DNA from 3 places in the Nonomuraea sp. NPDC049714 genome. Region 1 is predicted to be linked to each of the others. Evidence: predicted binding sites of a transcription regulator. Region 1 holds the regulator's gene; each other region holds the start of a gene.
The links. Region 1 encodes HrcA, which represses chaperone genes, less so after heat shock. Its sites were predicted from a motif close to TTGGCACTCTCNNNNNGAGAGTGCCAA; they were not measured.
Positions count from the first base shown of each region.

Region 2: groES (co-chaperone GroES) is a predicted target of HrcA. The motif match lies at 845-871, and genes of this name have one in related genera.
Region 3: groL (chaperonin GroEL) is a predicted target of HrcA. The motif match lies at 1,161-1,187, and genes of this name have one in related genera.

Region 1 covers NZ_JBITLM010000007.1:317,762-320,026, reverse strand. Annotated here, with positions in the region: gene dnaJ (molecular chaperone DnaJ) at 1-810, opposite strand, end outside; gene hrcA (heat-inducible transcriptional repressor HrcA) at 822-1,841, opposite strand; gene ACIBQX_RS27625 (hypothetical protein) at 1,996-2,265, shown strand, end outside.
Region 2 covers NZ_JBITLM010000006.1:54,587-56,851, forward strand. Annotated here, with positions in the region: gene ACIBQX_RS23815 (methyltransferase domain-containing protein) at 1-610, opposite strand, end outside; gene groES (co-chaperone GroES) at 958-1,272, shown strand; gene groL (chaperonin GroEL) at 1,345-2,265, shown strand, end outside.
Region 3 covers NZ_JBITLM010000028.1:4,358-6,622, forward strand. Annotated here, with positions in the region: gene groL (chaperonin GroEL) at 1-1,051, opposite strand, end outside; gene ACIBQX_RS50075 (cold-shock protein) at 1,350-1,553, opposite strand; gene ACIBQX_RS50080 (MoaD/ThiS family protein) at 1,798-2,073, opposite strand; gene thrC (threonine synthase) at 2,099-2,265, opposite strand, start outside.

The DNA.
Region 1 (2,265 bases):
GGTGCAGTGAAGGTCGTCGCCGCGCCGCTCGTAGATCTCGTGCGGGCGCTCGACGATCTCCAGGAACAGGTCTCCGGGCGGGCCGCCGCCGGGGCCGACCTCGCCCTCGCCGGCGAGCTGGATGTGGGTGCCGTCCTCGACGCCCGCGGGGATGCGCACCTTGATCGTGCGGCGGGTGCGCACCCGGCCGTCGCCGGAGCACTCCTGGCACGGGTTGCGGATGATGCTCCCGAAACCGCCGCACTGCGGGCACGGCCGCGAGGTCATGACCTGGCCCAGGAACGACCGGGTGACCTGACTGATCTCGCCGCGCCCGTTGCACATGTCACAGGTGTCGGGGTGGGTGCCCGGGGACGCGCCCGCGCCCTGGCACACCTCGCACAGCACGGCGGTGTCGACGACCAGCTCGCGGGTGGTGCCGAACGCGGTCTCGCGCAGGTCGAGCTCGACCCGGATGGTCGCGTTGCGACCCCTGCGGGCACGCGAGCGCGGACCGCGCGCGCCGGCCGCGTTGCCGAAGAAGGCGTCCATGATGTCGCTGAACGGGAACCCCGCGCCGAAACCGCCGGCCCCGGCCGCCGCGCCCGCGCCGCCGAACGGGTCGCCGCCCAGGTCGTACATCTGGCGCTTGCTCGGATCCGACAGCACCTCGTAGGCCTGCGTGATCTCCTTGAACCGCTCCTGGGTGGCGGGATCGGGATTCACGTCAGGGTGCAGCTCGCGAGCCAGCCGGCGGTAAGCCTTCTTGATCTCGTCCTGACTGGCGTCACGGCGCACCCCGAGGGTGGCGTAGTAGTCGCTGTTTGCCACTTATCGACCTCTTAAGATGCAGCCAGGATCTGGCTGACGTAGCGTGCCACCGCGCGCACGGCGCCCATCGTCACGGGGTAGTCCATCCTCGTGGGGCCCAGCACGCCGAGCCGAGCCAGTTGGTTGTCGCCTGAACCGTATCCCGTGGCGACGATGGACGTGCCCACTAGTCCGGTGTAGGCGTTCTCTGATCCGATGCGCACGGTGAGAGCGGACGGTGTGTCTGTGGACGTCTCGCCGAGCAGCCGCATGAGCACGACCTGCTCCTCCAGCGCCTCGAGCACGTCGCGCAGCCCGACGCTGAAGCCGGCCCCCGCGAGGTTGGCCGCGCCGGCGAAGACGATCTTCTCGTCGTGGCGTTCGACGAGCGTTTCGAGCAGCACCGACAGGATCGTGGCCACGACGGGCCGATCCTCGGCCGGCAGCCGCTCGGGCAGGTCGGCCACCAGGTCGGGCACATTGCCCAGCCCGCAGCCGTCCAGGCAACTGTTGAGCACCGCGCGCAGGTGCGCGATGCGGGTGTCCTCCACCACTTCGGGCAGCTCGATCACGCGCTGCTCGACGCGGCCGGTGTTGGTGATCAGCACGAGCATGACGCGCCGCTCGGCGAGCTGGACCAGCTCGACGTGCCGCACCGTGGAGCGGGTGAGCGTCGGATACTGCACCACCGCGACCTGCCTGGTGAGCTGCGCGAGCAGCCGCACCGTGCGGGTCACCACGTCGTCCAGGTCCACCGCGCCGGCCAGGAAGGTCTCGATGGCCCTGCGCTCGGCTCCGGACAACGGCTTGATCTGCGAGAGCCTGTCGACGAACAGGCGGTATCCCTTGTCCGTCGGCACCCGGCCGGCGCTGGTGTGCGGCTGGGTGATGTAGCCCTCCTCCTCCAGCGCGGCCATGTCGTTCCTGACCGTCGCCGGGGAGACCTTCAGGTTGTGGCGCTCCGCCAGCGCTTTGGAGCCCACCGGTTCGTTGGTCGACACGTAGTCTTCGACAATGGCGCGGAGCACCGCGAGTTTACGATCGTCGAGCACGTGAGCACCTCCTACCGCTGCCTTCCGGGAAACGACAGGTCTAGCACTCTGTGTTCCCGAGTGCCAAGTGTACGGCTCTCACTCACAAGGTGCGATAACGCCGTGGGCCCCAGGCTGCTGGCGCAACGTCGACCACACCCGTCACACTTGTAACGTGACGGACAATTCACACCCTCAGTCATATGGTCCCCCGTCAGAGCCCGGGCATTCCCCGGGGGAGACACCCCAGGGACAACCACCCCCGTACGGCCCGCCGCAGCAGTACGTCCAGCAGCAGTACGGCCAGGCGCCTCCCTTCGACCAGCAGGGCCGGCCCCCGCAGGGGCAGCCCTTCGACCCACGGGCCCAGCCGCCGCAGTACCCACAAGCCCCACCCCCGCAGTACGGCCAGCAGCCGCAGTTCGGCCAGTACGGCAAGCAACCG
Region 2 (2,265 bases), on a different contig from region 1:
TGAGGCAGGCGCGCCGCGACCTGGACACCAGATCCAGCACCACCGGCCAGGGCGGCGAGTAGGCCAGGGGGTCGAACGTCCTGCCTCTGGAGGTGCGGCGCGCGGGGTCGGCGAACAGCACGTCGTACGCCTCTGGCGTAACCGACGCGGCGTCGGCCAGGGTGACCGTGACCCGGTCGGCGAGGCCGAGCGCCTCGGCGTTCGCCGTGGCGACGGCGACGGTCAGCGGGTCGGTGTCCACCGCGTCCACGGTGCAGCCCGCGCGGGCCAGCGCCACCAGGTCGCCGCCGATGCCGCAGCACGCGTCCACCACCCGCAGGCCGGTCCCGGAGGCCAGGCGGCGGGCGCGGTGCTCGGCCACCTCGGCGCGGGTCGCCTGCTCCAGGCCGTGCGGCGTGAAGTACATCCGCGCCGCGTTCGCGCCGAACTTCGCCCTCGCCCGGTCCCTGAGCCCGGCCTGGGTGAGCGCGGCCGAGGTGAGGGCGGCGTCGTAGGTCCTGCGCAGCTTCGTGGCGGCCACGACCGGGTCGGCGCCCACGAGCTCCTCGGCCTCGCCGAGCGCCCGCAGGCCGCGCGGCGTCAGCAGCTCACGAAAGGCCTCAAGGTCCACGACATACGACGTTAGCGCCCTCACCGGACCCGCCGGTCCGCCGTACTTCCCGGAGGTCGCGAGCCGGTGCGGCGCGCCGACGTGACGTGCGGGGGGATCGTCCCGAATGCCCCTAGGCTGGGACTCCAGGCAGTGTGCCAACCTGGGGTCACCTCGGAGAAGACTTGGGCCCCTGATCGCTCTCAGCAGACGAGTTCGTGTTGACTGTCAAGCCCCTCTTGCATATGTTTCCTGTTGGCACTCTCCCCTTGAGAGTGCCAATGTGCGACGAGGCAGGTCTGGCACCCGCGACGGCAGGCCCCGCTGGTCGCCTCTTCTAGATCATTCAAATCTGAAGGGGAGGTCCGATCGTGACGACCGCCACCAAGGTTCCCGTTAAGCCGCTCGGCGACCGCATTGTGGTTCAGCCGCTTGAGGCAGAGCAGACCACCGCTTCCGGTCTGGTCATCCCGGACACCGCCAAGGAGAAGCCGCAAGAGGGCAAGGTCCTCGCGGTGGGTCCCGGCAACTGGGATGAGGACGGCGACAAGCGGATTCCGCTCGACGTCAGTGAGGGCGACATCGTCCTCTACAGCAAGTACGGCGGCACCGAGGTCAAGTACGGCGGCGAGGAGTACCTCGTGCTCTCCGCCCGCGACGTTCTCGCGATCATCGAGAAGTAAGCCGGTTGTGTCGGGGCCCCGGGCGCATACCGCGTTCGGGGCCTTCGACGCCAGGAGAGGACTCTCAGCAAAATGGCGAAGATCCTGGAATTCGACGAGAACGCCCGCCGCGCGCTTGAGCGCGGCGTCAACGCCCTCGCGGACGCCGTAAAGGTTACCCTCGGCCCCCGTGGCCGCAACGTCGTCATCGACAAGAAGTTCGGTGCACCGACGATCACGAACGACGGCGTGACCATCGCTCGTGAGATCGAGCTGGAGGAGCGTTACGAGAACCTCGGCGCCCAGCTCGCCAAGGAAGTTGCCACCAAGACCAACGACGTCGCGGGTGACGGCACCACCACCGCGACCGTCCTGGCCCAGGCGATGGTCCGCGAGGGCCTGCGCAACGTGGCCGCCGGCGCCTCGCCGCTGTCGCTCAAGCGCGGCATCGACCAGGCCGCCAAGGCCGTCAGCGACAAGCTGCTCGCCAGCGCCCGTCCGGTCGAGGACAAGAAGGAGATCGCCAATGTCGCGACGATCTCCGCGCAGGACGCCCAGATCGGCGAGCTGATCGCCGAGGCGTTCGACAAGGTGGGCAAGGACGGTGTGCTCACCGTCGAAGAGTCCAACGCCATGGGCATGGAGCTCGAGTTCACCGAGGGCCTGCAGTTCGACAAGGGCTACCTGTCGGCCTACATGGTCACGGACTCCGAGCGCATGGAGGCCGTCCTGGAGGACGCCTACATCCTGCTCACCCAGGGCAAGGTCTCCTCCATCGCGGACTTCCTGCCGCTGCTGGAGCAGATCGCGCAGAGCAAGAAGCCGCTGCTGGTGGTCGCCGAGGACGTCGAGGGCGAGGCCCTGGCCGTTCTGGTCACCAACAAGATCCGCGGCACCTTCACCTCTGTCGCCGTCAAGGCCCCCGGCTTCGGCGACCGCCGCAAGGCGATGCTGCAGGACATCGCCATCCTCACGGGTGGCCAGGTCGTCAGCGAGGAGATCGGCCTCAAGCTG
Region 3 (2,265 bases), on a different contig from region 1:
CGGCGCGGATCTCGTTGACCCGGCCGGCGATCTGGTCGGCGTCACCGGCGCCGTCGACGATCGTCGTCTCGTCCTTGGTCACCACGACCTTACGGGCGCGGCCCAGCAGGTCGAGCGTGGCGTTCTCCAGCTTGAGACCGACCTCCTCGGCGATGACCTGACCACCGGTGAGGGTGGCGATGTCGCCGAGCATGGCCTTGCGGCGGTCACCGAAGCCGGGGGCCTTGACGGCCACCGAGCGGAACAGGCCGCGAATCTTGTTGACGACCAGGGTCGCCAGCGCCTCGCCCTCGACGTCCTCGGCGATGATCAGGAGCGGCTTGCCGGACTGCACGACCTTGTCGAGCAGGGGCAGGAGGTCCTTGTTCGCCGAGACCTTCGAGTTGACGATCAGGATGTACGGGTCCTCGAGCACGGCCTCCATACGGTCGGAGTCCGTGACGAAGTACATCGACGTCATGCCCTTGTCGAAGCGCATGCCCTCGGTGAGCTCAAGCTCCAGACCGAAGGTGTTGCTCTCCTCGACGGTGATGACGCCTTCCTTGCCGACCTTGTCCATCGCCTCGGCGATGAGCGCCCCGATCTCGGGGTCGGCGGCGGAGATGGAGGCCGTCGAAGCGATCTGCTCCTTGGTCTCCACGTCCTTGGCGAGCTTGGACAGCTCCTCGCTCACCCGCTCGACAGCGGCCTCGATGCCCTTCTTCAGGGCCATCGGGTTCGCGCCGGCGGCGACGTTGCGCAGGCCCTCGCGCACCAGCGCCTGGGCGAGCACGGTGGCGGTCGTGGTGCCGTCACCAGCGACGTCGTCCGTCTTCTTGGCGACTTCCTTGACCAGCTCCGCGCCGATCTTCTCCCACGGGTCCTCGAGCTCGATCTCCTTGGCGATCGACACACCGTCGTTGGTGATAGTGGGGGCGCCCCACTTCTTCTCCAGCACGACGTTGCGGCCCTTGGGCCCCAGGGTCACCTTGACGGCGTCGGCGAGCTGGTTCATACCACGCTCGAGACCGCGCCGGGCGTCCTCGTCAAACGCGATCATCTTGGCTGCCATAAGGCTAGACCTCCCAGTTGCAGGGTGGCTGGCTGTGGACCGAGCCGACGCCCGCGACGGCATGTGGGTCCGCAACTCCGTCGGCAGACCCCATCGTCTCGATCCCAGGTTGGCACTCTGCAACAGAGAGTGCCAACGAATTGTTTAGCACTCTACCCTGTCGAGTGCAAGCTGACGCCACCCACGCCCAGGTCAAGTCCGTACAGCGCGAACGGCGGGCCAGGGCGGCCCGCCGTACACCGAGGGGGTGGCAGGCCGCACGCACTGCGCTGACGTGCGGGCTGCCGGGGCTTACCAGCTACGCGACCGCACGGACGGACTCCGCCTGCGGCCCCTTCTGGCCCTGCGTGATCTCGAACTCGACCCGTTGCCCCTGTTCGAGAGATCGATAGCCATCCATCATGATTGCCGAGTAATGGACGAATACATCCTTACCACCGTCTACCGCGATGAAGCCGTAGCCCTTGTCCGCGTTGAACCATTTGACGGTGCCCTGCGCCACTTCCGACTCCTCTTACTGGGCTCATAGGTCCCGCCCATTCCTCCGCGAGACCCACAATCGTCATGACAATTGGGGAATCAGTCAGACGACCGCACTCGACCATACCTGCGACACGACGTTTGGCACCAGAGTCAACCGACAAACCGGAAATTTCACCATGTGCGGAAAGTAGTTCAACCTTGAATTTGATTGCGGAAAAAAAGAGAAGGCGCCCGCATGCGGGCGCCTTCTTCAGTGACCGGGTTCAGCCGCCGGCGACTGCCGGGATGATGGAGACCTGAGTGCCTTCAGGGGCCGGAGTGTCAAGTCCCTGGGCAAAACGGACGTCCTCTTCGCCAACATAAACGTTGACAAAACGCCGAATCTTGCCCGATTCATCGAGAATGCGGGCGCCAATCCCCGGGTAGTCGGAGTCGAGCTTGGCGAGCACGTCACGCAGGGTCGCGCCCTCTCCACTCACCTCCGCGCTACCGCCGGTGTAGGTGCGAAGGATGGTGGGAATCCGCACAGAAACACTCATGAATAAACCTCGCCTTTCCTGATTGTCAGACAGTCGCGCGGAACGCGTCGAGAGAGGGCCGGATCACGGCCGTGGGCTGGGCGTCGTCGGCGATGACGTCGAGCGTCTTGAGCCCGTCGCCGGTGTTGAGCACCACGGTCTCCAACTCCGGGTCGAGCCGCCCGGTGTCGACGAGCTTCTTCAGCACGCCCA